2 regions of the Kribbella sp. NPDC004138 genome follow, and region 2 is predicted to be linked to the other one. Evidence: riboswitches for the same ligand, from Rfam matches in the RefSeq annotation. Region 2 holds a riboswitch; the other holds the start of a gene.
What was found. A riboswitch is a leader RNA that binds a small molecule or an ion and turns the genes downstream of it on or off. The one in region 2 is predicted to bind glycine.
Positions count from the first base shown of each region.

Region 1: it holds a riboswitch for glycine, as region 2 does, so the genes downstream of both, ACWEOO_RS16230 (L-serine ammonia-lyase) here and gcvP (aminomethyl-transferring glycine dehydrogenase) in region 2, are expected to answer to the same signal.

Region 1 covers NZ_JBSGFZ010000010.1:74,342-89,254, forward strand. The annotation lists gene ACWEOO_RS16200 (hydantoinase B/oxoprolinase family protein) at 1-327, opposite strand, end outside; gene ACWEOO_RS16205 (GntR family transcriptional regulator) at 447-1,196, shown strand; gene ACWEOO_RS16210 (aminopeptidase P family protein) at 1,240-2,670, shown strand; gene ACWEOO_RS16215 (hypothetical protein) at 2,853-3,080, shown strand; gene ACWEOO_RS16220 (alpha/beta fold hydrolase) at 3,085-4,491, opposite strand; gene ACWEOO_RS16225 (DUF3817 domain-containing protein) at 4,589-4,942, shown strand; glycine riboswitch at 4,940-5,032, shown strand; gene ACWEOO_RS16230 (L-serine ammonia-lyase) at 5,112-6,485, shown strand; gene ACWEOO_RS16235 (SDR family NAD(P)-dependent oxidoreductase) at 6,505-7,197, opposite strand; gene ACWEOO_RS16240 (helix-turn-helix transcriptional regulator) at 7,301-8,131, shown strand; gene ACWEOO_RS16245 (alpha/beta fold hydrolase) at 8,124-8,801, opposite strand; gene ACWEOO_RS16250 (hypothetical protein) at 8,981-9,628, shown strand; gene ACWEOO_RS16255 (hypothetical protein) at 9,625-10,398, opposite strand; gene lysX (bifunctional lysylphosphatidylglycerol synthetase/lysine--tRNA ligase LysX) at 10,591-13,947, opposite strand; gene ACWEOO_RS16265 (DUF998 domain-containing protein) at 14,056-14,730, shown strand; gene ACWEOO_RS16270 (alpha/beta fold hydrolase) at 14,727-14,913, shown strand, end outside.
Region 2 covers NZ_JBSGFZ010000005.1:209,403-224,315, forward strand. The annotation lists gene ACWEOO_RS08850 (hypothetical protein) at 1-1,307, shown strand, start outside; gene ACWEOO_RS08855 (serine hydrolase domain-containing protein) at 1,282-2,583, opposite strand; gene gcvP (aminomethyl-transferring glycine dehydrogenase) at 2,580-5,414, opposite strand; glycine riboswitch at 5,484-5,573, opposite strand; gene ACWEOO_RS08865 (MerR family transcriptional regulator) at 5,637-6,206, opposite strand; gene ACWEOO_RS08870 (bifunctional nuclease family protein) at 6,467-6,961, opposite strand; gene ftsR (transcriptional regulator FtsR) at 7,036-7,734, opposite strand; gene ACWEOO_RS08880 (FHA domain-containing protein) at 7,721-8,260, opposite strand; gene gcvH (glycine cleavage system protein GcvH) at 8,383-8,766, opposite strand; gene ACWEOO_RS08890 (DUF881 domain-containing protein) at 8,806-9,561, opposite strand; gene ACWEOO_RS08895 (small basic family protein) at 9,677-10,009, opposite strand; gene ACWEOO_RS08900 (DUF881 domain-containing protein) at 10,006-10,848, opposite strand; gene ACWEOO_RS08905 (CDP-alcohol phosphatidyltransferase family protein) at 10,845-11,441, opposite strand; gene ACWEOO_RS08910 (YciI family protein) at 11,635-12,003, shown strand; gene ACWEOO_RS08915 (RNA polymerase sigma factor) at 12,003-13,196, shown strand; gene ACWEOO_RS08920 (class I SAM-dependent methyltransferase) at 13,129-13,935, opposite strand; gene ACWEOO_RS08925 (glycoside hydrolase domain-containing protein) at 14,086-14,913, shown strand, end outside.

The DNA of each region.
Region 1 (14,913 bases), on a different contig from region 2:
GATCCGCGGGCGGTTCTGGTAGGCGATCCTGGGTGCGTCCCGGAATCCCTTGGTGATGACCAGCGCCGTCGGCTCACCCTTGCGCTCGAGCAAGGCGTTGGTGGCGACGGTCGTACCCATTTTGACGACTTCGATCCGGTCGGTCGGCAGGGGCTCGCCGGCGGACACACCGAGGAGCTGCCTTATGCCCTCGACGGCTGCGTCCCGGTAGCGGCCGGGGTTCTCGGACAGCAGCTTGTGGGCGACCACCGCGCCGTCGGGCCGCCGGGCGACGACGTCGGTGAACGTGCCGCCACGATCGATCCAGAACTCCCACTTCGCTGCCACGCGATCCCGCCTTTCGCCTGCGTTCCGTGCCACCGAGAGTAGGGATTGTTCAACAATCCTGCAAGAGGTTCGTTCCACCAGATTTCCCCGCTGCGCGCGGCGTGGGCGATGATGCAGGGGTGGGTACGGGTGAGACGGACGACGACGGCCGGCAGGCCTGGCTGCGAGGGGTCGCGGCCGACGTGGCGCGGCTGGACCGCAGCAGCTCGGCCGAGCGTGCGGCCGACATTCTCCGTCGCAGTATCACGGAGGGTGCCCTGCCGCCCGGTGCGCAGCTGTCCGAGGTCGAGCTGACCGAGGTCCTGGAGGTCAGCCGGAACACACTGCGGGAGGCTTTCCGGCTGCTCACTCACGAGGGTCTGCTGGTCTACAAGCTGCACCGCGGGGTGTTCGTCCCAGAATTGGACGAGCATGACGTGGTCGATCTGTACAGGCTCCGCCGGGTGCTCGAGGTGGACGTCGTCCGGGCGTTGGGTGAGCGCGATCCAGAGGTGCCTGCGAGTCGGCTCGAGCCGTTGCTGGACGATGTCGAGGCGGCCGAGGCGGCCGCGCTGGCGGATCGCTGGCCGGCAGTCGGCACCGCGAACATGCGGTTCCACGAGCACCTGATCGGGCTCGCCAACAGCGCCAGGCTGAACGCGATCACCAGTCAGTTGCAGGCCGAGTTGCGGCTGGTCTTCCACGTGATCGCGACGCCGCGGGAGCTGCACGAGCCCTATATCGCGCGAAACCGCAGCCTGTTCGAGCTGTTGGAGGCCCGCAAGTACGAGCAGGCCGCCGCAGACCTGCACCAGTACCTGCTCGACTCCGAGGCCGGCATCCTCACCGCGTTCCGGGATAAGGGCTTGCGCGGGCCCGCGCAGACCTGAGTTGATGAGCTGACACTGACAGCTGTAAAGGGGAGCTCAGCTCATGACCGATGACGCCCGGACCGACCAGACGCCGAAGTCCTACCGCCCGATCGACGCCAAGGGGTTCCGGGAGTTCATCTCTCGCGGCTGGGGGCCGGTGGACCGCTCGGTGACGGTGCCGGAGGGGCTCGCCGAGGCGGCCGCGGAGCATCGGCGCAAGCTCGCCGCCGCGCTACCGGGACGCCGGATCGCGCTCGCGGCCGGCCGGGCGCCGGTCCGGTCGAACGACACCGACTACCAGTTCCGCGCCGACAGCGACTTCGTCTGGCTGACCGGCTGCCAGGCCGAAGGCGCCGTCCTGGTCATCTCCGGGGACGGCGACGCGACGCTCTACCTGCGCGAGACGGCCGGCCCGGACGAGGCGGACTTCTTCGCGAACGCGCGTGACGGTGAGCTGTGGATCGGCCCGGTGCCGGGCCTGAAGGACTGGTCGGACGCACTGCAGATCGCCTGCCGCCCACTCGAGGAACTGCCCGCGGCGGTGCGCGGCGCGGTTCCGTTCATGCTGTCGGTGCCGGGTGTCGAGCCGATGCTGGACGCCTTGGTGCGGACCTCGCCGACCGACGGCAACGCGTTGCGCCAGACGCTCGCCGAGCTGCGCCGGATCAAGGACGACTGGGAGCTGGACCAGCTGCGCGAAGCGGTCGCCGCGAGCGTGCTCGCGTTCGGTGACGTGGCGCGGGAGCTGCCGGAGGCGATCCGCGGCGGCGGCGAGCGCTGGCTGCAGGGCACCTTCGACCGCCGCGCGCGGACCGCGGGCAACGGCGTCGGCTACGCGTCGATCGTTGCCGCTGGCAAGCACGCTCCGGTGCTGCACTGGGTCCGCAACGACGGCCCGGTCAACGAGGGCGACGTGATCCTGCTGGACGCCGGCGTCGAGACCCGCACCCTCTACACCGCGGACGTGACCCGGACCTTCCCCGCCACCGGTGAGTTCACGGCGGCCCAGCGGCAGGTGCACGACCTGGTGCACAAGGCGCAGCTCGCGTCGCTCGAGGCCGTCAAGGTCGGTGCGCCGTACCGCGCCTTCCAGTACGAGGCCCTGCGGGTGCTGGCCGAAGGCCTGCGTGACTGGGGCCTGCTGGACGCGTCGATCGATGAGTTGCTCGGCCCGGACGGGCAGCAGCACCGGCGGTACATCGTCTGCGGGACCGGGCACTACATCGGCCTCGACGTGCACGACTGCGACGCGTCCCGGCCGGAGGCGTACTTCGCCGGCACCATCGAAGCCGGGATGGCGCTCGCGGTCGAGCCCGGCCTGTACTTCCACCCGAACGACGAGACCGTCCCGCCGGAGCTGCGCGGTATCGGCATCCGGATCGAGGACAACGTCGTGGTCCACTCCGACCGCCTGGAGATCCTCACCGAGGACCTGCCGATCACCACGGACGGTCTCGAGCAGTGGACCCGGTCGCACCTCGCGGCGAAGTAATCAAAATTACTCGTTACGGCCAGTAACGTTTGCCGCGGGAGCCCCGATGTAGAAGGCGGGGGAGGGTCGAACTCGGCCGGCGTGTGGGAGTGGGGGGCCTCTGATCACACGCCAGGCCGAGTCGGCCCTGGACTGGGGCCAAAGGGGGAACCCGGGATCCCTGGGTACGGGGGAGTTACACCATGAACCTGCGTGTGCGAGTAGTGAACTGCGGCAGCCGGCACTGGTACGCCGACATCGACGACGCCGACGATCCGCAACCGGACGACCCGTTCTGGTACGTCGACAACTGCCGGACCCAGGCGCAGGCGCTGGAGAGCGCCTGCGCCGAGCTCCGGCTGATGGCGGGGCGACTGGTCCGCGGCGATCACCTGGACCGGGTCCTCGAAGTCACCGGCGTGCCGGTCTGACCCGCTACCCCGCCGGTGGTACGGCGGCGCAGCTGCTGCCGCGCTCGGGTACGTCCTTCGCGATCAGGTAGTCGTCGACTGCGCTCTGCATGCACGAGCTCTTCGTGTAGCTGCCGTGCCCCCAGCCCTGGTAGGTCAGCAGTACGCCGTTCCGCCCGAGCTGGCGCTCCACGCTCTGTGCGAACGAGTAGCCGGTCGCCGGGTCGTGGATCGCGTTGGCGAGCAGTACCGGTGTCTTGAGCCCACGTACCTTCAGCTGGTGCTGCGGGTTGTTCGCCGGCGGAGAGCCGAGACAGATCGACACTGCCATCAGCTGACCGGGATAGCGCAGGTCCTGGTTGTTGCGGGCGAGCCGCTGCAGGTGTGCGGCGTACTCGCGGTAGTCGCGGACCGGCAGGTTCCAGTCCTGGCAGAAAACGGCCAGGGGATACGCGCCGGTCTGCGTGGGCTTCGGGGGAGTCACACCGGCCTTCAGCAGCTCGGCCAGTGCAGCCCACTTCGGTTCGTAGAGCGCACGGAACACCGAGTAGCTCAAGGTGAACGGATCCGGCGACGTGGCCAGCAGGTCCGCCCAGCGCGCGTGGATGTCGGTGCCGTGCAGTGCACAGTTCGTCGTCGCGTCGCACCATTTCACGAACTCGTCGAACGAGTCCTGTCCCGCGGACGCCTGCTCGTCCAGGAAGTCACGCGTCGGGGCGGAGCTGTGGTCGATGACGCTCTCCAGCACCATCGCGCGGACGCGGTGCGGGTACGTCTCGGCGTACTGCGCTCCGAGCAGGGTCCCGTACGAGCTGCCGTGGAACGAGATCGTGGACTCGCCGAGCGCCCGCCGTACGGCGTCGATGTCGCGCACCGTCTGCCAGGTGTCGATGTGGTCGTACAGCGGGCCGGTGTGTTCACGGCAGTCCGTGGCGAGCTGCCGGTTGTAGTTGATGGTGGCGGTGAACTCGGCCGCGCTCCTGATGACCGGCGACGGCTGCTTGTTCAGCAGGTCGGCGGAGCACTTCACCGGGTTGCTGCGTGCCACACCGCGCGGGTCGAAGCTGACGATGTCGAAGCGGTCCTGCAGGTCCGTGCTGAACCGGTTGATCCCCGTCTTGATCCGGTCGACCCCGGAATCACCCGGGCCGCCCGGGCCGAACACGAGCACCCCGACCCGCTCGCTCGGCTCCGATGCCTTTCTCCGGGCCAGTGCGAGGCCGAAGGTGGGCCCGCCCGGGTTCCGCCAGTCGACAGGCAGTTGCAGGGTCGCGCACTGCGAGCCCTCCACCACCGCGGGATCGTCCTTGCCCTCAGGTTTGCAGTCGGCCCAGTGCAGCGGCGGGCTGGTCGCGGAGGCGGTGGCCGTCAGCCCGGCGCCTGCGACGCCGAGTACTACTGCGCCGGCCAGGGCGCGTCGGATGAACGTCATGCCGACGATCCTTCGGGCAATCGCTTGCTGGCGGCATCGGGGACGAGCCCCGGATGACCCCGATCACGGCTTGGGGGCCTTGTTAGGGTCGGTCGTGATGAGTACCAAACATGCGGCGTGGTTCCGGACGGTGGCGATCGCCGAGGCGATCTCGTGGACCGGACTGCTGATCGGGATGCTGTTCAAGTACGTGCTGTCCGACAACGAGATCGGGGTGAAGATCTTCGGGCCGATCCACGGCGGCATCTTCGTCGTCTACGTGGTCACCGTGCTCGCCGTACGCGGTCCGTTGCGCTGGTCCTGGCCGGTGACGCTGGCCGCGCTGGCGGCAAGCGTTCCCCCGTTGTTCACCTGGTTCTTCGAGATCTGGGCGGTCCGCACCGGCCGGATTGACGCGGCCCCGCGGACCCCCGTACCGTCCACAGCATCAGCAAACTCAACAGCCGCATGAACCCGTGCGGGAGAGACCCGGACACGAACCGGGCGCCGTAGGAGCAACTCTCCCCAAGAATCTCTCAGGCACCTTCACCGCGCGGGCGAGGCACCTCTGGAAGGCATCCGCCTGACAGAGCGGGGAGGACACCAAACGGTCAACGGCGACCGGAAGGAACCTCCACACGATGGCGATCAGCGTCTTCGACCTGTTCAGTGTCGGGATCGGCCCGTCGAGCTCCCACACCGTGGGACCGATGCGCGCCGCCCGGACCTTCGCGCTCGGCCTCGCCGACGACGGCCTGCTCGCCGCGACGGCGACCGTCGAGGCCCAGCTCTTCGGCTCGCTCGGCGCCACCGGGCACGGCCACGGCAGCAACAAGGCCGTCCTGCTCGGGCTCGAGGGAGCCGACCCGGAGACCGTGGTCACGCACTCGGTCGACGCCCGCGTCGAGACGATCCACGAACGCGGCCGGATCCTGCTGGCCGGCACTCACGAGATCGCGTTCGACGAGAACACCGACCTGCTGATGCACCGCCGCAAGGCCCTCCCGTACCACCCGAACGGGATGATCTTCGTGGCCCGCGACGCGGCCGGCGCGGTGCTGCGGGAGCGCACCTACTACTCGGTCGGCGGCGGGTTCGTCGTCGACGAGAACGCCGCCGCGGGGGACCGGATCGTACCGGACACCACCCCGCTGAAGTACCCGTTCACGACCGGTGCGGAGCTGCTCGACCGGTGCCGGGAATCGCAGCTGTCGATCAGCGAGGTGATGCTCGCGAACGAGCTCGCCTGGCGGACCGAGGACGAGGTCCGCGACGGCCTGCTGCACATCTGGCAGGTGATGCAGGACTGCGTCCGCGAGGGCTGCGAGACCGAGGGCATCCTGCCCGGCGGGCTCAAGGTGCCGCGCCGGGCGCACGCGCTGCACAAGAAGCTCAGCCAGGACCCGTGGTCGGTCGACCCGCTCAAGGTGATGGACTGGGTGAACCTGTTCGCGCTCGCCGTCAACGAGCAGAACGCCTCCGGCGGCCGGATCGTCACCGCGCCGACCAACGGCGCCGCCGGCATCATCCCGGCCGTCCTGCACTACTACCGGCGCTTCGTGCCCGGGGCGACCGAGGACGGCGCGGTCCGGTTCCTGCTGACGGCCGGCGCGATCGGCGTGCTCTACAAGGAGAACGCGTCGATCTCCGGCGCCGAGGTCGGCTGCCAGGGCGAGGTCGGGTCCGCCTGCTCGATGGCCGCGGCCGGTCTCTGCGAGGTCCTGGGCGGCACGCCGCAGCAGGTCGAGAACGCGGCCGAGATCGCGATGGAGCACAACCTCGGCCTGACCTGCGACCCGGTCGGCGGGCTGGTGCAGATCCCGTGCATCGAGCGGAACGCGATGGCCTCGGTGAAGGCGATCAACGCGGCCCGGATGGCGATGCACGGCGACGGCGTGCACGTGGTCACCCTCGACAAGGTCATCAAGACCATGCGCGAGACCGGCGCGGACATGAAGATCAAGTACAAGGAGACCTCCCGCGGCGGCCTTGCCGTCAACGTCATCGAGTGCTGACCCCCTGATCACCCCGTGATCACCAGGGGATGGTTCCGTGCAGGCTCAGGTACTCCGCGGTCGGCCCGTCCTTGTCGATCATGGCGAGCCGGACGATGATGTCCGCGCCCTCCTCGACGGTCTGGTAGCCGGTGCGGCCGTTGAAGTCGGTCGCGGTGTAGCCCGGGTCGACGGTGTTGATCCGCAGGTTCGGCAGCTGCTTCGCGTACTGCACCGTCAGCATGTTGAGCGCCGCCTTCGAGGCGCCGTACGCCGGGGCCGGCACCCACACCGGCACCGTGTCGATCGCGTCCGCCTGCACCGCGGCGGCGATCGAGCCGAGCCCGCTGGACACGTTCACGATCACCGGGTCGGCGCTGCGCTCGAGCAGCGGCAGGAACCGGTGGATCATCCGCACCGGCCCGTAGACGTTCAGGTCGAACACCTGATGGAACTCGTCGGCCGTCAGATCCCGGGCCTCCTTGAACGGACCGGGGATGCCGGCGTTGTTGATCAGTACGTCGAGCTCGGTGAGCTGTTCCGCGGCGGCGTCGACCGATTCGTCGCTGGTGACGTCCAGCGGGAGGTAGTGCGCGCCGAGTTCGTCCGCGGCCTGCTTGCCGCGCTGGGGATCCCGGGCGCCGACGTACACGGTGTGTCCGGCCTCGACCAGCCGGCGGGCGGTTTCGTATCCGAGGCCCCGGTTGGCCCCGGTGATGAGTGTCGTGGTCATGGCTCCACCCTCGCGCCGGGGTTCCGGACCAGGTAGTACCCGCGGTGTCCTAGGGAATGGCAGTACCAGGCTGATCAGCCGCCGGGCCGGGATACTGGAGGACATGGGCGAGCTCGGCAGGACGTTGCACGCGTGGCGTGATCGCGTGACGCCGTCGGAGGTCGGCCTGCCGTCGGGTGGGAAGCGCCGGGCGCCGGGGCTGCGGCGCGAGGAGCTGGCGCAGCTCGCCGGGTTGTCGGTCGACTACGTCGTGCGGCTGGAGCAGGGCCGGTCGGAGTCGCCGTCCGTCCAGGTGCTGACCGCGCTGGCCCGCGCGCTCCGGCTGTCCGATGCCGAGCGCAACCATCTGTTCGTGCTCGCGGGCGAGGTCGAGCCGTCGCCGGGACGCATCTCGGCGTACATCCCGCCGGGGGTGCAGCGGATCGTCGACCAGTTGGAAGGCGCGCCGTTGTGCGTCTGCGACGCCGCCTGGACAATCATCACCTGGAACCCGCTGTTCGCGGCGATGATCGGCGATCCGTCGACGTGGCAAGGCCGGTGGCGGAACATCATCTACCTGCATTTCGCCGGCTCGGGCGACCGCGTCGTGCAGACCGCCGACCAGCAGCGGGACTTCCGGGTCGCAATGGTCACCGACCTGCGCGCCTCCCTCGCCCGCTACCCGCACGACCCGGACCTGACGGCGTTGATCGAGGAGCTCCGGACCGGGTACGACGAGTTTGCGCAGCTGTGGGACCAGCCCGTCGTCGGTTTCCACCAGACCGAGCGCAAGACCATCCGGCATCCCGACGTCGGCACCTTCGACATCGACTGCGACGTGCTCGCCGTCCCGGGCAGCGACCTGCGCATCGTCGTCTACACGGCCGCGCCCAACAGCGAAGCCGCCGAGAAGCTCCGCCTGCTGTCGGTGATCGGCCTGCAGGCCCTTACCTGAGCAGCGCCGCCACCGCCGTCGGGTCCTCGACCTGCGCGTTGTGCCCGAGGCCGGGTAGCGTGACGACCTGGTCGTGCAGGGCGTGCAGTTCGGCGTCGCTGTTCATCGGGTCCCGCTCGCCGCGCGCGAGCACCACCTCGGCCTGACTCGCCGCGATCAGCGTGGGCATGTCCGGCGCGCCGACACCGAAGGTCCCGGGATCCAGGGCGAGACGCCAGCGGCCGTTGTCTTCCAGCAGACCGTGGTCCACGACGGCGTCGGCCAGGTCCACGAGCCCTTGGAGGCCGGAGACCCTGAGGAATCGCGCGGCTGCCTCGTCGCGGCTCTCGAACCACGCGACCGGCTTCTGCGCCAGCGCGTTCGCCCGCCCGAGGTCGTCGGCCGTCCAGCTCACTCTCACTCCGAGCGCGACGACCCGGCTCACCGTGACGTCGTACCGTCCGCTCGCCAGCTCGAGTGCGATCACGCCGCCGAGCGAATGACCGAGCACGACGACGTCCCGGCGTACCGGAAGATCTGCGGCGATCGCCGCGGCCATGGCGGCGAAGGTGTACGACGGGAGCGCGGCCGCCGAGCCGTGGCCGGGGAGGTCGGGAGCGTACGCGGCATCCGGCCAGGCGTCCCAGACCCGGCCGTTGGCTCCCAGACCGTGCAGCAGCACCAGATTCATGAGAGCAGGTTGGCAGAGGAAAACGGCTGGTGTGATGCAGATCGGCGCGTTGTCAGCTAACGCACCGCATTCCTACGAATGCGTAAGTGGTTCAGAATTACTAGACTATTGAGTTTCTCCGTGGAATTTCTTCCACCTACTGTTTGAAACTACTCGTCAACCGATACCCTCCGGGACTTGTGAATCCAATTTCTGCCACGGCTTCCCGCCGTCCGCCCTGGCAGAACCCGCGACGTCGCCGCCAGGTCGCAGCCGGCGCCGGCCTGCTGCTGTCCTGCTACCTCGCGCTGGTTCTCGTCGCCCTGCTCGGCGGCCCGCGGATCGGTGCGGGCTTCCTGCCGTTGCCCGGCGGCGGACCCGAGCCGGCCGCGCCGATCGCCGGCCCGCAGCCGGGCGAGCCGACGCAGAACGTCGCCGTGCTCCCGCCCCACACCAGCACGACCCCGGCGGCCACGCCCGGCGTCACGCCGACGACGGTGCCGACGCCGTTGCCGAGCGCAACCAAGACGGGCGAGGTCCAGGTGCCGGTCGGTCTCAGCACGCCGTACCCCACGCCCGCCGAGGGCACGCCGACGCCGCAGATCGTGCAGACCACCGAGCCGACCATCCCGGTCGCGACGAAACGGCCGCCGACAGTACCGACCGCGCCGCCGTCCACCGACCCGACCACGACGCCGACCAGCCGTCCGAGCACGTCGACGAGCCCGACGGCATCCCCGACCAGCACCACGCCGAGCACTCCGCCATCGACACCTGACAACCCCGATCAGCCCTCCGGGGGCCTCGGCGGCATCCTCGGCCACCTGCTCGACAAGCTCGGCCTCTAGTAGGCCTCGACCTCGGTGGTGTCGGCGTTGCCGCCCGGCCGGGGCTGGAGATTGACCTGCCAGGCCTGGTTCTTGCCGAAGGTCTGGTCGAACTTCTTGAACGTGCAGTCCGCGAGGAACCTGCGGTGGTCGGCGTCCCAGTCCGTGCCGCTCTTGAAGTACAGGCGGTACGCGCCGGAGATCCGGTTCACGGTCGCCGACTGGGTCGCCCGGAGGTAGACCATCACCTGTGGACTCCCGGGTGGCTGCCCGTCGCCGACGATCGAGATCGCCACGTCCTTGGACGTACCGTTGGTGATCTTGAGCCGGCCGATTCCGTTCGCACCCCGCCGTACCAGCACGTCGCCGTTGTCGGGCCGTGTCTGTTCCGGCGCCGGACCCGGATCAGGGAGCGTCTTGCCGAACGTCAGCCGGAGTCGCTGCAGCTGCGCGAGCGCGGTGCCGAGGTCGGTGCGCAGCTGTCGCTGCACCTTCTGAGAGGTGTACGCGGTGCCGCCGCAGCGTGCGTCCTCCTCGGTCTTCTGCACCGAACTCGTCAGCCGCGTCGCCGCGACGCCGATGCGTTCCTGGAGCAGGGCGTGGGCCCCGGTCAGCCGCGACGCCACCGTCAGCGCGGCGAGCCGGACCCCGACCGTGTTGAGCGACACCGCAAGGCTGCTCATCGCCTCGCTCAAGCCTTCGGCCGTCCGGACCCGGGTCAGCGCTCGCGCCGGACCGGCCAGCACCTGGTCGATGCGGGTCAGCTCGGCCTGGTAAGCCGCCGTATCCAACGGACCGGCGGTCGGTACCGATGACGCCGGCGCAGGCACGGCGCTGTTGGAAGCCGACGTGCCAGGGCTCGGCGCGGCCTCCGGCTTCCCGCCGCAGCCCGCAACCAGACACACCCCGATACTGAGCGCAAGCCAGCGCTTCATCCCCACCCCCAGGGTCTCCCCAACCCGTGAGCTGTCCAGGGTAAGGCATCAGTCCCGTGGTGCGGGACGGACGAACGGAAACGCCAGCGTGCTGCGGATGTTCTGGCCGGTCAGCATCATCATCACCCGGTCGACGCCGATGCCCAGACCGCCGGTCGGCGGCATCGCGTACTCCAGTGCCGACAGGAAATCCTCGTCCAGCGACATCGCCTCGGGATCGCCCGCGGCCGCCTTCAGGGACTGCTCGGTGAGGCGGCGCCGCTGCTCGACCGGGTCGACGAGTTCGGAGTACGCCGTCCCGATCTCGGCGCCGAACGCGACCAGGTCCCAGCGTTCGGCGAGGCGCGGATTCGTGCGGTGGTTACGGGTCAGCGGCGACGTCTCGAGCGGGAAGTCGGTGTAGAACGTCGGCAGCGTCGTGGCCGGCTCGACGAGTTCGTCGTACAGTTCGAGCACGAGCTCGCCGGCCGACATCTCGAAGGTCGTGTGGACGTTGTGCTCCGCACACAGCTCGCGGAGCCGCTCGACCGGCGTCTCCGAGTCGATCGCCGTACCCGCCGCCCGGCCGACCGCGTCGTGGACCGTGACGACCGGCCACTCCCCGGAGATGTCGATCTCCTCGCCGTCGCGGCGGACGACGGGCTTGCCGTACACCGCGGTGGCGGCCTCGATCAGCAGCTCGCGGGTGAGCTCGCGCATCACGTGATAGTCGGCGTACGGCTGGTAGGCCTCGACCGAGGTGAACTCCGGGTTGTGGGTCGCGTCCGCGCCCTCGTTGCGGAAGTTCCGGTTCAGCTCGAAGACCTTGCCCATCCCGCCGACGATCAGCCGCTTCAGGAACAGCTCCGGCGCGATCCGCAGGAACAGTTCGGTGTCGTAGGCGTTGATGTGCGTGACGAACGGCCGCGCGTTCGCGCCGCCGTGCACCGCCTGCAGCATCGGCGTCTCCACCTCGATGAACCCGCGGTTCTCGAACCCGTTGCGCAGCGCGCGGACGGCGGCGCTGCGCTGCTGCATCATCCGCAGCGAGTCCGGGTTCATCACCAGGTCGAGGTGCCGCTGCCGGACCCGCGCCTCGGGATCGGTGAACCCCTTCCGCTTGTCCGGCAACGGGTGCAGGCACTTCGCCGCCATCACCCAGTCCGTCGCCGCGACCGACAGCTCGCCGCGGCGGCTGGTCACGACCTCGCCGGTCACGCTCACGTGGTCACCGATGTCGACGAGCCGCCGCCACCGGTCCAGCGGTACGTCGCCGCAGGACGCGGCGGTGAGCATCACCTGCAGCTGGGCGAGCCCGTCCTGCAACTGGGCGAACGCGAGGCCGCCGTGGTTCCGCATCCGCAGCACGCGGCCGGTCACGGACACGGTGTGGCCGGTGTGGTGGTCCGGCGGCAGGTTCGGGTACCGCTCCCGGACGTGCTCCAGCGTCTCCGTCCGCGGTACCTCGACCGGGTACGGGTCGATGCCCGCGGCAACGAGCTCGGCGAGCTTCGTCCGGCGGATCTGCTCCTGTTCGGTGAGCTTGCGGGTCGGCAGCGCCGGCCGCAGCAACTCCTCTTCCTGTTCGTGGACGGCGGTCGCGAACGCGCGGCCGTCCGCGGCCATGATCGCGTGCCGCTCGGCCGTCTCGACGCTGTCGACGCGGGTCCACGGCCGCGGCGCGGGCAGGAAGCCCTCCGCGGTACCGGCCGCGAACACGACCTGCGCGAGCGACGCACCGCGCGAGTAACACATCAGCCGCGGCGACCAGCGCGGCAGGTACTTCTCGTTCGACTGGTACAGGCTCTCCAGCTGCCAGAAGCGTGAACCCGCGGTCAGCAACGCGCTCGTGAGCCGCAGCACCGGCCCGGCGCCGACTCGCTCGGCATCGCTGAAGATCTCCCGGAACATCGCGAAATTCAGCGAGATCCGGTGCACGCCGAGGTCCACGCAGGCGTCGACCAGCGACGTCACCATGAACTCCATCAAGCCGTTCACGGACTCGGGATCGCGCCGCATCAGGTCCAGCGACACGCCCCGGACACCCCACGGAGCGAACGAGAGCAGCCCGCGGACGGCGCCTTCGGCGTCCCGTGCGATCACCATCACGCAGCGCGCGTCGGCCGGATCGCCGAGCCTGCCGAGCGCCATCGAGAACCCGCGCTCGGTCCGGGCCCCGCGCCACTGCTCGGCGAGCTGGACGTACTGCGTCAAGGCCTCGGGCGACAGGTCCCCGTGCCGCACGACCTCGGCGTGGTACCCGGCCCGCTGGACCCGCGTCACCGCCTGCCGCACCGGCCGCATCGTCCGGCCTTCGAGCGTGAAGTCCGCGACGTCGATGATCGCCTCGTCGCCCATCGACAACGCGCGCAGCCCGGCGTCGACGTACGCCTGGGCGGCCTCCTCGCTCGCCGACAGGACGGCTGGCGACCAGCCGTACCGCCGGGCCTCGGTCAGCCAGCTCTGGATCGCCGCGGGCCAGGCGACCGGGTCGCCCAGCGGATCCCCGCTGGCCAGGCTGACGCCGTTCACCACCCGGTACGCGATCGCGGCGTCGTTGCCCGGTGCGAACACGACGGCCTTGTCGCGGCGCGTCGCGAAGTACCCGAGCGAGTCCCGCTCGCCGTGCAGCAGGAGCAGGCGCCGTACCTCGAGCTCCTCGGACTGGGTCAGGTACCGGACGCGCTGGACCGAGCGGAGGAAGATCCAGAACGCGATCACCAGCGAGGCCGCCGAGATCGCGCCGACGGTCAGGCCGATCCAGCCGTGGCCCTCGTGCCCGCCCATCTTGCTGCGGGACTGACCGAGCGCGGCGATCACGGCCCAGCCGATCTTCTGCCGCTGCCCGACGAGCGTGCGCGGGAAGAGCTGCGTGAGCGTGATGCTGACCGCGATCGAGATCAGCATGCCGAACACCAGCGCGCCGATCGCGAGCCGCCGGCTACCGGGCGCCAGCCGGGCCGGGAAGGCGCCCCGGATCTTCCACAGCAGGACGACGATCGCGGCCACCACGATCGCCTGGACGATGCCCCATTCCAGATCCTGGACACTGGCCGGACCGAAGTCGCGCAGCAGCTCCGCGTCGGTCGGGTTGGCGAGCCGGACGCTGGTGAACGCGATCCCGGCGACCTGGGCGAGGAACCAGAGCGCCTCGAAGACCCACAGCACCCAGAGCAGTGCGGCTCGCTTCCCGCGCAGCAACGCGCTGCCGACCACCGCGAGGTAGACCGCGGAGAAGATCGTGTGCCCGGCCGGGATCCCGACGAAGTCGAACGCGAAGTCGACGTGCTTGACGAGCTTCGGGGCGGCGACGTGCAACGGGATGGCGATGAACGACCACACCGAGGCAAGCACGACGACGCGGCCCACCCAGACCGCGGCCCGGTGCTGCCACGCCGGGATCACTGCTGCTTGTTCCGACCGCACCAGCCGATCATCCCACTAGTTCGCTGTGACTTCGGTCGACCTAGCACTACCTCGACAGTACAGCTGACGCCACAGTCAATACTTAGGTTGACATGACACGGTGTAGCCATGGCCGCCCTTCCCTACCGCCTCATTCGCAACCTGATGCTCGCTGCCGGTGTGCTGTACTGCAGCCTGCTGCTGGAGGCGGCGGCCGGCTTTCCGCTCGACGTCCAGCACTCGTTCCTCAGTGAGCTGGGCGCGCGGGACCAGCCCACGAGTTTGTACGCACGGGTTATGGACTTGGCGACGGGCGTGTTGCTGCTGGTCGCCGTACTGCTGGCCAGACCGGCAGCACGGTTCCGGCGGGAAGTGACCGGTCTGCTGACCAGTACGGCGGTCTTCGGCCTCGGCACACTGTTCGACTCGTTCTCGCCGATGGACTGCGCACCATCCGCCAGTGCCGCGTGCCGGGCGGCTGAGGCGAACGGCCAGGTCGGGGTGGCGCTGGTCCTCCACGAGGTGACCTCGACGCTCGCAGGCCTCGGCAGCATCGCCATGGGCGTCTTCGCGGTCCTGGTCCTCCGCCGGTCCGGCTGGGTCGGAGCCCGAGGCAAGGCGGTCGGCGTACTCGCTCTTGGGGTCGTAGTGACGCAGACCTGGCTCGGCCTGCAGACCGGCTACGACGTCGTCACCGGCAACGACCTGCACGCTCCAGGCATCCTCCAACGCGTAGCGGTACTGCTCGTCTGCGTAATGCTGGGGACATTGCTACCAGGTCTGAGGCACGCTTTACCTCGATGACCGTGACGTGGATCGTGGTGCCTGGCCTGGCTGAGACTCCGGAGGAGTTCGGTCGGGTGGTGGAGTTGTTGCCGGGGGAGGACGTGCGCGTCATCGATCCGTGGCGGACGCCGATCTCGTCCGGCGTGGACGCGTTGCGCGCGGCCGCCGGCGTACAGCCTGACGCGGAGATCGGGCTGGTCG
Region 2 (14,913 bases):
TGACGAGTGTGCGCGCGATCCTGACCCGCGGCATGGTGCAGGCGGTGGCCGCGCTGGCGGTGCTGACCGGTCTGGCCGGCTGGATCGCCGGTGCACGGTACGGACACGCATTGGTCACCCTGGGGCTAGCGGTGTACATAGCGACGTTCTTCACCCGGCGCACGAGCTTCAGGCGCTCCTGGGGAACGCTCGAGCTGATGCAGGCGACCGGGGACGAGGCGCTGGAGCATGTCGAGGGCGCCGTCCGAAGCTTCCGGAAACTCGCGGCCAAGCGACCCGGCGAGGCCCGTCACCTGGCCAATGCTCTCGACAAGCAGTGGCAGCTGCTCAACGAACGAGACAAGCACGAGGAAGCCGTCGCGGCCGCCCGGGAAGCGGTCGAGACCTGGCGATCGCTGGTGGTCGACCACCCGGGGTGCCGCAGCAACTTGTCCAGGGCGCTGAACCATCTGGCGCTCAGCCTCGGCAGGCTCGATCGCGACAGCGAGGGCATCCAGTACAACGAGGAAGCGATTGTCGTGCAGCGTGCTCTGGTCGTGGCGGAGGAGAACATCTTGGCGCAGCACCTGGCCAACCAGGCGATCGGTCTGCGCAGATGCGACCGGTGGGAGGAGGCCCTACCCGTCGCGACGGAGGCGTGCGAGCTCTACCGGCGCGTGGTGCCCCTGAAGCCCGACATGCTCGAGGACGCCGCCCAGGCCGCGGAACGGCTGGTGACCACCCTCGGGCACCTCGACCGGCGCGAGGAAGCGGTCTCCGCGGCCCACGAATGGATCGGGTACGAGCGCGCCCTCGCCGAGGCGGATCCGGCCCGGGTGCCCGAGCTCGCCGAGGCGGTCCGCGTCCTCGGCGGGATCATGCTGCTCGCCCACCAGGACGACGGGCTGAGCTACTGGCGGGAGTCGTTGGAGATCCTACGGCGGGACGGCGGACACCCGGCGACGTACGCCGCGCTGTGCAGCACCGTCGGGCGCGGGTTCGCATCCGTCGGCGAACACGACGAGGCGCTGGCCGTGTACCGGACCGGTCTCGCCGTCCGCCGAGAACTCGCGGCCGCGGAGCAGGGACAGTTCGGCGACCTCCTGACCGAGCTCGCGGAAGCGGCCTTCTCGATGCGCGTCTACACGGGCAACAGTGAGCCGGCCGCCGCCCAGTTCACCGCCGAGGCGACCGCGCTCGCCCGCGAACACGCTTCGTCCATCAGCCGCGCCGCGCTGGCCGAGGCCGCGGATCTACTCGGCCGCGCCGAGTTCGCCGACGAGGCACGTGAGCTCGAGGAGCTCAGCGACCGTAAGGCATCCTCGTGAGGACGAAGGTGGCGACGTTCAGGTGGTCGATCGTGCCGCCGTCGCGGACGACGTGGAGCTTCTCGCCGGCCAGGTAGCCGTCGCGGCCCTGGTAGAGATCGGGGCCGAGAGGTGACAGGCGGGTAGTGAGGCCGCCTGACAGTTGGAGGATGCCGGCCGTCGCGGAAATGGTGACCGGCGTGTTGCCCCAGTACCAGTGGCCGAGCAGTTCGGCGCCCTGGGCGAGCGGCGGCTCCGGAAGCCACTCCTGCGTGAGCGGCGGCTCGTACCTCGTCAGGATCCGCACCAGGTCCGGTGCGAGGGAGGCGACCCGGCCGTACGTCGCGTTGCCCAGCGTCGCCGCTCCGACCCGGCGGACCCGGTCGACGAACAACCCGGCGAGGAAGCCCGGCATCGACCCGGTGTGACCGATCAGCAGATGCGGGTCGTCCGCGATCAGCCGCAGGCCCAGCCCGTACGACGCGTTCAGCCCTTCGCGCGGATCCGAGGCCACCGGCGACGCCATCTCCTCGACCGACTCCCGGCTCAGCACCTCGTGCAGCGGGTCGATCCAGAACCCGGCGTACCGCGCCAGGTCCTCGATCGTGCTCCACAGCTGCCCTGCCGGCGCCATCGCGCCCGAGTCGTACGACGGCTCCGGGTCGAGCTGCCCGCTGAACGGATGCACCGAGAACCCCTGCGCGGACGGCCCTTCCGGGAAGTACGTCGTACGCCGCATCTCCAGCGGATCGAGGATGCGCTCCCGCACCAGCTCCAGCCAGGACGCCCCGCGCAGCCGCGCCACGATCTCACCGAGCAGGCCGTACCCGAGGTTCGAGTAGTGGTGCCGCCGGTCTGCGGGGCCGGCGGCCTGCGAGTCGTTCATCGCCGCGGTCAGCTCGTCGAACGAGACGCCCGGATTGCGTTCCCACCAAGGGCCCTCGGGCTCGGCGTTCATCCCGCCGCTGTGCGCGAGCAGCTGCCGGACTGTCCGGTCCCCGAACGCGATCCCGGGCAGATGCTTGCCGACGGCATCGTTCAGCGCCAGCAACCCGTCGTCGCGGCACTGCATGATCAGCAGCGCCGTCATCGTCTTGGTGATCGAGCCGATCCGGTACTGCACGTCCGTGCCCGGCAACGCCCCGTCCGCCGTCGCGAACCGCCCACGCGATCCCGTCCAGACCAGCGCGCCGTCGCGCACCACCCCGGCGTTCACCGACGGCAGCTTCGACTCCCCCTGCGCCGCCGCGACCTCGGCGAACAGGGCAGCGGCGGTGTCAGGACGTACGGAAGTCACTCAAAGGCCTCCGGGGCGGGGCACGAGCAGATCAGGTTGCGGTCGCCGTACGCGCCGTCGATGCGGCGGACCGGCGGCCAGTACTTCGAGGTGCGGTCGACCGAGCGTGGGAACGCCGCCTCCTCGCGGGTGTAGGCGTGCTCCCACTTGTCGTTGATGACCGACTCGGCGGTGTGCGGCGCGTTCACCAGCGGGTTGTCGGCGGCCGGCCACTCCCCGGCGGCGACCCGGTCGATCTCGTGCCGGATCGCGATCATCGCGTCGCAGAACCGGTCCAGCTCGCCCAGGTCCTCGGACTCGGTCGGCTCGACCATCAGCGTGCCGGCGACCGGGAACGACATCGTCGGGGCGTGGAACCCGTAGTCGATCAGCCGCTTCGCGACGTCGTCGACGGTGATGCCGGTCTCCTTGGTCATCGGCCGCAGGTCCAGGATGCACTCGTGCGCGACCAGGCCGTTCTCGCCCGTGTACAGCACCGGGAACGCACCCTCGAGCCGCTTCGCCACGTAGTTCGCGGTCAGCACGGCGGCCTTGGTCGCTGCGGTCAGGCCCTCGGCGCCCATCATCCGGATGTACGCCCAGGAGATGGCGAGCACGCCCGCGGACCCGAACGGCGCGGCGCTGATCGGGCCGACACCGGACTCCGGACCGGCCTGGTCGAGCAGCGGGTGGTTCGGCAGGTACGGCGCCAGGTGCGCCGCGACCGCGACCGGGCCGACGCCCGGGCCGCCGCCGCCGTGCGGGATGCAGAAGGTCTTGTGCAGGTTCAGGTGACTGACGTCGCCCCCGAACTCGCCCGGCTTCGCGAGGCCGAGCAGGGCGTTCAGGTTCGCGCCGTCGACGTACACCTGGCCGCCGTGGTCGTGGACGATCCGGCAGACCTCGCGGACGCTCTCCTCGTACACACCGTGCGTCGACGGGTAGGTGATCATGATCGCGGCCAGCTTCTCCGCGTGCTCGGACGCCTTCGCGCGCAGATCGTCCAGGTCGATCGTGCCGTCGTCGTTGCCCTTGACAACGACGACCTTCATGCCGGCCATCACCGCGGAGGCGGCGTTCGTGCCGTGCGCGGAGGCCGGGATCAGGCAGACGTTGCGGTCCGCCGAGCCCTGGGCGCGGTGGTAGCCGCGGATCGCGAGCAGACCGGCCAGCTCACCCTGCGAGCCGGCGTTCGGCTGGATCGAGACCTTCGCGTACCCGGTGACCTCGGCCAGCCAGCGCTCCAGCTGACCGATCAGCTTCACGTAACCGGCCGCGTCCTCGATCGGCGCGAGCGGGTGCAGGTCCGCGAACTCCGGCCAGGTGACCGGCTCCATCTCGGTGGTCGCGTTCAGCTTCATCGTGCAGGAGCCGAGCGGGATCATCCCGCGGTCCAGCGCGTAGTCCATGTCGGACAGCTTGCGCAGGTACCGCAGCATCGCCGTCTCGGACCGGTGCGTGTTGAACACCGGGTGCGTCAGGTACTCCGTGGTCCGCGGTACGGCGACGGCGGGCGCGCCCAGCGTGTCGTCGTACTGTGCGCCGAAGGACTGGCAGACCCGGGTCAGCGTCGCCACGTCGGTCTTCTCGTCGCACGAGATGCCGACGTGATCGGCGTCGACGAGCCGCAGCCAGATCCCGTTCTGCCGGGCGGCGTCCACCACGTCGGCGGCGCGTCCGGGGACGCGGGCGAGGACCGTGTCGAAGAAGTCGCCGTGCACGACCTCGACGCCGCCGGCCCGCAGCGAGGCGGCGAGCTTGCCGGCGTACGAGTGCACACGCTCGGCGATCGCCTGCAGGCCGTCGGGGCCGTGGTAGACGGCGTACATCGACGCGACGACCGCGAGCAGGACCTGCGCCGTACAGATGTTGGACGTCGCCTTCTCGCGACGGATGTGCTGCTCACGCGTCTGCAGCGCCAGCCGGTACGCCGGGGCGCCGTCCGCGTCGACCGAGACGCCGACGAGACGACCGGGCAGCGACCGCTCCAGACCGGAACGCACGGACATGAAGCCGGCGTGCGGACCGCCGTAGAACAGCGGCACGCCGAAGCGCTGCGACGAGCCGATCACGATGTCGGCCCCGGCCTCACCCGGCGCCTCGAGCACCGTCAGCGCGAGCAGGTCGGACGCGACGGCGACCAGCGTGTCGCGCTCGTGCGCCGCCTCGATCAGCGGCTTCAGGTCGCGGACGGCGCCGTTGGAGCCCGGGTACTGCACGAGGAAGCCGAAGAAGTCACCCTCGGGCAGGCCGTCGGTGGTGTCGGCGACGACGACCTCGATACCCAGTGCCTCGGCGCGGGTCTGCACGACCGCGATCGTCTGCGCGAAGGTGTCGGCGTCGACCAGGAAGCGGTCGGACTTACTCTTCTTGTTCGACCGGTGCGCCAGCGTCATCGCCTCGGCGGCCGCGGTGCCCTCGTCGAGCAGCGACGCGTTCGCGGTCGGCAGGCCGGTCAGGTCCGAGACCACGGTCTGGAAGTTCAGCAGCGCCTCGAGGCGGCCCTGGGAGATCTCCGGCTGGTACGGCGTGTACGCGGTGTACCAGGCCGGGTTCTCGACCAGGCGGCGGACGATCACCGACGGCGTGAACGTGCCGTAGTACCCCTGGCCGATCATCGAGGTGGCGACGGTGTTGCGGGCCGCGAGCTGCCGCAGCTCGGTGAGCGCGTCCACCTCGGACGCGGGCTCGGGCAGCCGCAGCGCCTCGGCGGAGCGGATCGACGCCGGGACCGCGGCGTCGACGAGCGCGTCGACATCGGCGTACCCGAGGACTTGCACCATCCGCGCGATCTCGTCGGGACGCGGCCCGATGTGGCGGTCGGCGAACGTGGCGGAGAGTTGTTCGGTCATCAAGAGGCTCCGTTGCTGACGTGCTTCCGGTCGCCTCCCCCTCTGTCACGCACTACGCTCCAGAGTCGCCTGTGACACTCGGTCCATGGGCCTGAGAGGTTCCGGGGAGGAATTGCCCCTTCGGCGCCCGATGACACGGGACTCTCCCGAGTGCTGTGAACGGCTGTCCCGAGGCTACCAGGAATCCGCGCACAGTTCGGGCACGCAGGACCGAACGAGATGTCAGCCGGTCATCCGGGCGCGGCGGCGGGCGGCGAGTTCGTCGCGCGCATGGGCCTCGGAGTCGGCGTCGTCGTGGCCGTCGGCCCGCTCGGTCGGCAGCTCCGACAGCGAGCCCTCGACCTCCCGCCAGACACCGCCGAGCGCGATCCCGAACACACCCTGGCCGCCGGCCAGCAGATCGATGACCTCGTCCGGCGAGGTGCACATGTACACCGACGCGCCGTCGCTCATCAGCGTGATCTGGGTCAGGTCGTCGAAGCCGCGCTTGCTGAGGTGCGCGATCGCGGTCCGGATCTGCTGCAGCGAGATCCCGGCGTCGAGCAGCCGCTTGATCACTTTCAGCAACAGGACGTCACGGAAACCGTACAACCGCTGCGTTCCCGAGCCGGTCGCCGGGCGCACGGACGGGGAGACCAGGCCGGTGCGGGCCCAGTAGTCGAGCTGCCGGTAGGTGATCCCGGCCGCGGCGCAGGCCGTCGGCCCCCGGAACCCGACGTCCTCCGGCATCGGCCGCAGGTCGTCGTCGAACAGCAGACCCTGGACGCCGGCGGTGGCTGTAGCGGCAGCCATGGCCTCTGCGTGCGCGTCGGACGTCGACTGCGCCGTCAGATCCGTGTCCCCGGTGCGTGTCACGCCTGAGCCTCCCTGGATACCGACTGGAACGAGTCATCTGCGTGGAGTGACATCACCCCACGACTCCTTCACGGTAAGCCGCCGCCCGAACCGGGTCAACGACAACCGCGTCGAGCCGTGAGCGTGTCGCGACCGTCGTACGAATCGTTACCTAGCCGCACTTGCACCTTCTGCCGCACCACGGCGGGGCCGGGGTGTCAGCTCTTGTCGAAGTCCTCCGGGGTCACCTGGTCGAGGAACTCCCGGAACCGCTCGACCTCCTCTTCCTCCTCCACCTCGTCGGCGTCGTTCGCCTCGCTCTCCGGGACCGGGATGCCGGCCTCGGCGAGGATCTCGTCGGCGCAGAACACCGGCGTGCCGGTCCGCAGCGCGATCGCGATCGAGTCCGACGGCCGGGCCGAGATCTCGGTCTTGTCGTCGAACACCAGGATCGCCTCGAACACGCCGTCGGTCAGGTTCACGATCCGGACCTGGCTGAGCGTGTGCCCGAGCACCCGGATGGTCTCCGCGAACAGGTCGTGGGTCAGCGGCCTGGGCGGCTCCATCCCCTGCTGGGCGAAGGCGATCGCACTCGCCTCGGCAGCACCGATCCAGATCGGCAGGTATCGCTCACCTCCGACCTCCTTGAGCAGCACGATCGGCTGACTCGAGGGCATCTCCACCCGGACTCCGACCACGTCGACTTCGCGCACCCCTTCAGCCTACTCCGAGCCGAAGCACCGGGTGGGCCGAAGGGGTCACCTGTGGACGAAGGCCGTGCGGTCGCCTACGGACGCGGCAGGCGGGAGCGGACCAGAGCGGTGTGCAGCCGGACGGTGAGGGCGGCCAGCTCCCCGGTCTGTTCGGTACGGCGCGGCCCCGTGACCTGCTCGATCAGGCCGACCTCGCGGTCCGCCGCCGTCCGGAACGCCCGCAGGTGCCGCGGCTCGATCCCGTACGACGCCAGCTCGGCCGCGACCTGCGCGACGACGATCGCGTCGCCGCCGTAGTGGTTGCCGCTGGCCACCACCAGGCCGTGGCCTTCCAGCTCACCTAGCAGCTCCGAGGACACCCCGGCGGCCCGCAGCAGCTCGTCGCGGGTCAGCCGCAGCTCGGTGCCCGCGGCACCGAAGTCCTCGGCGACCGGCTGGCCGGGAGTCTGCGGCAACGAACTCGGCGCGACCGGTGGCCCCGCGGCCGCCGGACGCAGGCCGCGGTCGATCGCGCCGAGATGTTCCTTGATCACCTTCAGTGGCAGGTACTGGTCGCGTTGCGCGGTCAGCACGTACCGCAGCCGCTCCAGGTCGGCGGCGCTGAACTTGCGGTAGCCGGACGCCGTCCGGGCCGGCGTGACCAGCCCCTCGGCCTCCAGGAACCGGATCTTGGAGATCGTGACGTCGGCGAACTCGGCCTGCAGGAGCTGCAGCACCTCGCCGATGCCGCGGCCGCCCACCGGCCCTTCGGCGCTGGGATCAGGCTTGGCCACTGGCGTAGTACACCAGCCGGTACTTGCCGATCTGGACCTCGTCGCCGTTGTTCAGCAGGACCTCGTCGATCCGGTCCCGGTTCACGTACGTGCCGTTCAGGCTCCCGACGTCGCGGACCTTCACGCCGTACGGGTCCCGGCGGAACTCGGCGTGCCGGCGCGACACCGTCACGTCGTCGAGGAAGATGTCGCTGTCCGGGTGCCGGCCCGCGGTCACCACGTCGACGTCGAGCAGGAACCGGCTGCCCGCGTTCGGGCCGCGCTGCACGATCAGCAGGGCGGAACCGGCCGGCAGTGCGCCGACCGCGGCCGCGTCGTCGGCCGACAGCGGCTCACCGGTCTGCTGCTCCGGCTCCGGCTCGGCGCCGATCGGCGTGAGCATCGCGGTGTCGGTGACACCGGGTGTCGGCTGGGGGGTCGCCGGGGCTGCCGCCGGGCGGTCCGCGCCAGGCAGCATCGCTCCGCACTGCGAGCAGAACCGGCTGCCCTCGGAGTTCTCGTGCCCGCACTGGTTGCAGAACGGCATGCTGTGATCCTCCCGATCGCCGGCGGTCCGGCGACGTCTTCGATAGACCCCGTATTGACAGTGTGGACAGCGGCCTCAACCCTCGACCAGCGGTTGAGGCCGGTAACGCTACCAGCCAGTTGTCAGCTCTGGTCGAGCTGCCCCTTGTAGGCCTCGGCGTCCATCAGCGCGGCCACCTCGGCGGCGTCCTCGACCTCGATGTCGAGCAGCCAGCCCTCGCCGTACGGGTCGCTGTTCACCAGGTCCGGCTGGTCGGCCAGCGCCTCGTTGACCGCGGTCACGGTGCCGTTCACCGGGGCGAACAGGTCGCTCACGCTCTTGGTCGACTCCAGCTCGCCGCACGCGTCGCCGGCCCGCACCGCGCTGCCGACGTCGGGCAGCTGCACGTACACGATGTCACCGAGCTGGTCCTGCGCGAAGTCGGTGATGCCGACCCGCACGGGTCCTTCCTCGCCGGCCTTCAACCACTCGTGCTCGGCCGTGTACTTCAGGTCTTCGGGGTACACCTTCGTTCCTCTTTCACTCAAGTACAGCTACAGGGACAGCTACTTGGTCGGGCTGGGCGCCGGGCGAGCGTAACGATGCTCCTCCGGGACGTGCAAGGCGGTGATCGGGACGTTCCCGAGCTCGGTGACCTCGGCCGTTCCGCCCACCTGCGGGCCGGTCACCTCACTGACCAGACCGCCCGGGAAGTTGGCCGCCTCGGCCAGGTTGTGGGACTCCCCGATCGCCTCGATGACGTACGGCGAGTTCACCTTCTGGCCGTCGATCGAGATCCCCGGCGCGTCGTCGACGAAGTCCGTGCTGGCCACCACCCGGACCGACCCGTTGACCTGGATCGCCTCCGCGCCGGCGTCGCGCAGCTCCTCGATCGCGTCCAGCAGGTTGCTCGAGGTCATCTTGCCCTGCGGGTCGTTCAGCGTGATCCGGACCCCGGGGCCCTGCGCGGGCAGCGTACCGGCGAGGATGCCGAGGGTGCGGACCTGGGCCTCGGCCTGCTCGCGCGCGGTCTGCGCCTTGTCGGCGCTGGAGGACAGCGAGTTCTTCCGCTCCTCGAGGTCGGCGATCTCGCTCTCCAGCCGCCGGGTGTTCTGCCCGAGGCCGTCGAGGATCGCGATCAGGTCCTCGCGGCGGGCGTTCTGGTAGCCGTCGTCGGCCCGGTTCACCCGGACCTGCACGACCGCGACGCAGGCCACCAGCGCGAGCACGACCGCGACGATCGCCTGGCCGCGGGACGGCTTGAACCCGGCCCGCAGCCGGCGCAGGGCCAGGTTCGGCGTCCGCGGCTTCGGCTTGGGCATCGGTGTCGGGGTCCGCGGCGCATCGGCAGGCGAACCTGCAGGTGTGCCGGCAGGTGTGGTGGCAGGTGTACCGGCGGCCGGTTGCGCGGGTTTGTCCGGTGTCTCGTCGCTCATGTCAGGCCCGGAAGATGTGCCGCCGGATCGCGGCCATGTTGGTGAAGATGCGGATGCCGAGCACGACGACCACACCGGTGGACAGCTGCGACCCGACGCCGAGCTGGTCGCCCAGGTAGACGATCAGGGCCGCGATCAGCACGTTGGACACGAACGAGACGACGAACACCTTGTCGTCGAAGATCCCGTCCAGGAACGCGCGCAGCGCGCCGAACACCGCGTCGAGCGCGGCGACGACCGCGATCGGCAGGTACGGCTGCGCCCAGTCCGGGACGTCGGGCGCGACCAGCAGACCGATGACGACACCGATCACCAGCCCGAGTACGGCGATCATCTCGTTCTCACCTTCGCGTAGCGCAACGCGATGGTCGCATCGGCCGGCACCTGCAAGGAATCCTCCGTCGTGATCGTCATCCGGACATCGAAGTTGCTGACCAGGTACTGCACCCACTGCCCGCCGGAGCTCTGCGCGAACCGGGCGGGCATGGTCGCGGTGTCCCCGATCGCGAGCACCGTGTACGGCGGGGTCAGCGAACTGTAGTCAACGGTGATGGCACTGCCCGCGCCGCGGATCGCGGTCAGCGAGGTGATCCGGTGCCCGTTCACCGAGACCGCCTCCGCGCCGGACGTCCACAGGCCGTTGACGAGTTGCTGCAGGTCGACATCGAGCAGCCGGCCTTCCTTGGCGTCGGCGTCCTTGGCGTCGTCGATCACCGCCTTGATCCCGGGGCCGGTGACCGCGATCGCCCCGGTCTGCAGCTCCAGGTCGTCGAGCTTCTGCTGCAGCGCCGCGCCCGTGCTGTCGTTGCTCAGTCCGCTCGCCTGCAGCCGGCGGACTTCGTCGGCGAGCTGGGACTGGTGGATGCGCAGTTCGTTCAGCCGGGTGTCGGCCTGGTTGATGCGGGTAATCAGTTCCTTGCGCTGCTTCTCCGCCTCAGGCGCGCTGCGGTAGTTCTGCGCGGCGGCCACGGCGAGCAGGAAGCCGAGGACGGCGGCGGCCAGCACCAGCAGGATCCGGTGCCGGGAGCGGGTCTGCTTGCCGTCGGCGTTCGACCGGGTGCGGGCGGCGACGGCGTACCCCTCGTCGATCGGGTGCGCCACCAGGTTGTTCAGCAGTGACATCGACGCGTCGACGCGCCGAGGAGGCGTCTGCTGGGGGGCTTGCTGGGTCACCCGGCCGAGTCCTTGATCGGTTTGACCGTCTGGGTCAGGTGCCGCAACTGGGCGAAGTACAGCGCGCCGGCCCAGTAGTACAGACCGGTGCCCCAGATCGCGAACGCCCAGCCGAACACCCGGGCGAGCAGGTTGAGCGTGCTGTCGCCGTCACCGAGCAGCAGCAGCGGGAACGCGTACAGCAGACAGAAGGTCGCGGACTTGCCGAGGAAGTGCACCGGCAGCGCGTTAAAGCCACGGCGGTGCAGGGCCGGCAGGGTGAGCGTGAGCAGCACGTCCCGCAGCGGCAGCGCGATCGCCAGCCACCAGGGGATGATGTCGCGCAACGCCAGCCCGATGACGGTGGCGAAGATGTACAGCCGGTCGGCGACCGGGTCGAGCATCTGGCCCAGGCGGGTCGTCTGGTTCATCCGCCGGGCGATCTGGCCGTCGGCCCAGTCGGTGAACCCGGACACGGCCAGCACGAGCAGCGCCCAGCCGTCCTCCTCCGGCCCGAGGACCAGCCACAGGAACAGCGGCACGCCCAGCAACCGCAGGAAGCTGAGTGCGTTCGGGATCGTCCACACCCGGTCGGACACTTCCAAGTCCGGCACGCGACCCCTCCCTCTCTCCACCCTGGATACCCGTCGTAACTCTACTGGGGCGCCCCGACAGGTTTACGGCCGCCTGGCCCGGGGCACGCCCCGGCTTTCCCCTGATACCAGAACGCGCCTGCCCGGCGGCCGCTACGCCCGCGACGAACCAGTGACCCGATCGATACCCCCTGGTGATGCTTACGCTGAGCACATGAGGTTCCTCGTACTGATCTACGGCAACCCGGAGTCCCGGGCGGTATGGGACGCGTTGACGGATGAGCAGAAGAAGGAAGGCATGGCCGGGTACGCCGCCCTGCACGAGGCGCTGGCCGCGCGTGGCGAGCTGGTCGCGTCGGAGTCGCTCGACGCCCCGGAGCTCACCAAGCAGGTGCTGGTCCGCGACGGCAGGCCGATGACGACGGACGGTCCGTTCGCCGAGGTGAAGGAGCAGCTGGCCGGCTTCTACCTGCTCGAGTGCGATTCGATGGACCGGGCGGTGGAGATCGTCGCGCAGATCCCGGAGGCGCCGTTCAGCGTCGTCGAGGTGCGGCCGGTGCGTGACCTCGGCGCGTTCATGTGATGCTCGAGGAGCTGCTCCGGGAGCAGGCGCCGCAGGTGCTCGGCGCGCTGGTCCGGCGGTACGGCGACTTCGACGCGTGCGAGGACGCCGTCCAGGAGGCGCTGCTGGCGGCCGCGCTGCAGTGGCCGGCCGAGGGTGTGCCGGACAATCCGCGCGGCTGGCTGGTCACGGTCGCGTCGCGGCGGCGGATCGAGGTGCTGCGGAACGAGGCGGCCCGGACGCGCCGCGAGGAGACCGTGGCCTCGTGGACTGCCCCGGAGCCGGCGTCCGCGGAGGACGACTCGTTGACGTTGCTGATGTTGTGCTGCCATCCGGCGCTGACGCCGCAGTCGCAGGTGGCGTTGACGCTGCGCGCCGTCGGCGGGCTGACGACCGGTGAGATCGCCCGCGCGTTTCTGGTGCCGGAGGCAACGATCGGTCAGCGGATCAGCCGGGCGAAGGCGAAGCTCCAGGGCGCCCGGTTCGCGATGCCGCCGGCGTCCGAGCAGCCCGAGCGCCTGGCCGCCGTACTGCATGTGCTGTATCTCGTCTTCAACGAGGGCTACACCGCCTCGTCCGGTACGTCGCTGCACCGGGTCGAGCTGAGCGCCGAGGCGATCCGGTTGACCCGCCAGCTGCACGCCTCGCTGCCGGCCGAAGGTGAAGTGGCCGGTCTGCTGGCGTTGATGCTGCTGACGGATGCGCGTCGCCCCGCGCGGACGACGGCCGACGGTGCACTGGTGCCGCTGCCGGAGCAGGACCGGTCGCTGTGGGACGCGGCGGCGATCGCCGAGGGCACCGCGTTGATCGAGTCGACGTTGCGGTCCGCCCCGGTCGGGCCGTACCAGCTGCAAGCGGCGATCGCCGCGGTCCACGACGCGGCGGCCACCGCGGACGAGACCGACTGGCGCGAGATCCTGATGCTGTACGAACTGCTCGTGTCGACCGCGCCGGGTCCGATGGTGACGCTGAACCGGATCGTCGCGGTCGCGATGGTGCACGGACCGGCCGCCGGGCTGGCGTTGCTCGACGACGTGGATCCGGCGCTCCACGACCACCACCGGCTGGCCGCCGTACGGGCGCATCTGCTCGAGTTGTCCGGCGACACCGCGGCCGCCCGGGAGGCCTACGAACTCGCCGCGCGGCTCACGCAGAGCCTTCCCGAGCAGCGCTATCTGCTGTCCCGGGCGGGCTCTGCGGCCGGCCCCAGCTGAGCTCGGCCTCGATCGTCAGTTCCAGTACGCCGTCCTGCGCGTACGGACGGACCGCGGCCTCGATCCCGGCGTCGAACGCGGCGGCCTCGTCGGCCGGCATCAGGTGGCGGGCGAGGCTGGACGTCGAGTGCAGCCGCTCGATGTAGTCGGTGACGGTCTGGTGGTACGTGACGGGCGCCGTCCGCGCCGTGCCGGTGAGGTCGAGCAGGCCGCGGTCCCGGATCGCGTGGACGACGTTGAACTTCGGGTCGTGGTTCTGCTTGCGGGAATGCCGCTCGATGACCTGGACGAGTTCGGGCAGCCAGGGCTCGTCGACGGGACCGTGGTCGACGACGACCAGCTGGGCGTGCGGCGTCAGGTGCGGGACGATCTGCGCGAACGTCTCCTCCCACGGCATCCAGTGGATGCTGGCGCCGGCTGTCACGAGTGCGTACGGGCCGTCGAGGGCGGCGGTCTCGATCGGGCTGACCTGCCAGCTGATGTTCGGACGGTCGCCGCCCGGGCGCAGCTTGCCGGCCTCGACCATCGGCGCCGAGAAGTCGACCGCGTCGACGTGCTCGACGTGCGGCGCGAGCGGCCGGGCGATCGCGCCCTCGCCGGCGCCGATGTCCAGAACCCGGCGCGGCTCGTCGGTGATCAGCTCCAGGAGCCGGTCGAACACCTCGTCCGGGTACGGCGGCCGGTGCTGGTAGGCCTCCGCCACTGCCGCCTGCTGGAACGTCGCCGCGAGTTCGGTCATGCGTCGGAGCGTAGACCGCGGCGCGCCACCCGAGTACCGCATTCTGCTGCGGGCCGACGTAACCTGCCCGTCTCGTTCGGTCACGCGGCTGAAACACGCGCTTCTTACTTTTTGAGAGTCCACGTCAGCCCGCACGAGGCGGTGAGGCCGATGTACGAGCACGTCGACCCGTTCATCGGGACCGGCGCCACCGACCTGCCCACGCCCAAGGGCCTGGCCGCGACCTGGTGGTGGCCCAAGCCGCAGGTCGGCAACACCCACCCGGGCGCCATGCACCCCTTCGGGATGGTGTCGGCCTGCCCGTACTCCGGCGCCTACCCGACCGGCTACGGGCTGTACGACTTCAACACCGAGGGCGTGCCCGGACAGTTGTACGACCGCCCGGTCGCCTCCGGCTTCACGCACTTCCAGCAGTCCGGCACCGGCGCGATCCGCAAGTACTACAACTACTTCCGGGTCACGCCGATGCTCGGACCGCTCGACGACCTGGGCACCACGTGGGACCTGCTGGACGAGGTGGCCGAGCCCGGCTACTACGCCGCGACGCTGAGCTCGGGGGTGCGCTGCGAGGTGACGGTCGGCCCCAAGTCGGCTGTGCACCGGTACACCTTCCCGTCGCACGACGCCGCCCGGATCGTCATCGACGCGTCGACCGGCGGCCTCGCGATCCCGCACAGCAAGACCGTCCCGCTGAAGGCGCACCTGACGCTGCTTGAGCCCGGCGTGGCGCAGGGCGAGATCCACGTCGAAGGGGTGCCGCTGGCCGTGCACCTGGAGGTCGACGCCCCCGGCTGGCGGCAGCTGCTGTGGTACGACCGGCGCCTGATGCCCGGCGGAACCCGCCTCGACTTCGACTACATCCGGCCCACGACGCTGCGGCCGTTCGGGCTGATCTTCATGGGCCCTTCGCGCGCCGAGCAGACCGTCGAGGTGCGGCTCGGGTTCTCCCTGCGCGGGTGCGAGACGGCCCGCGACAAC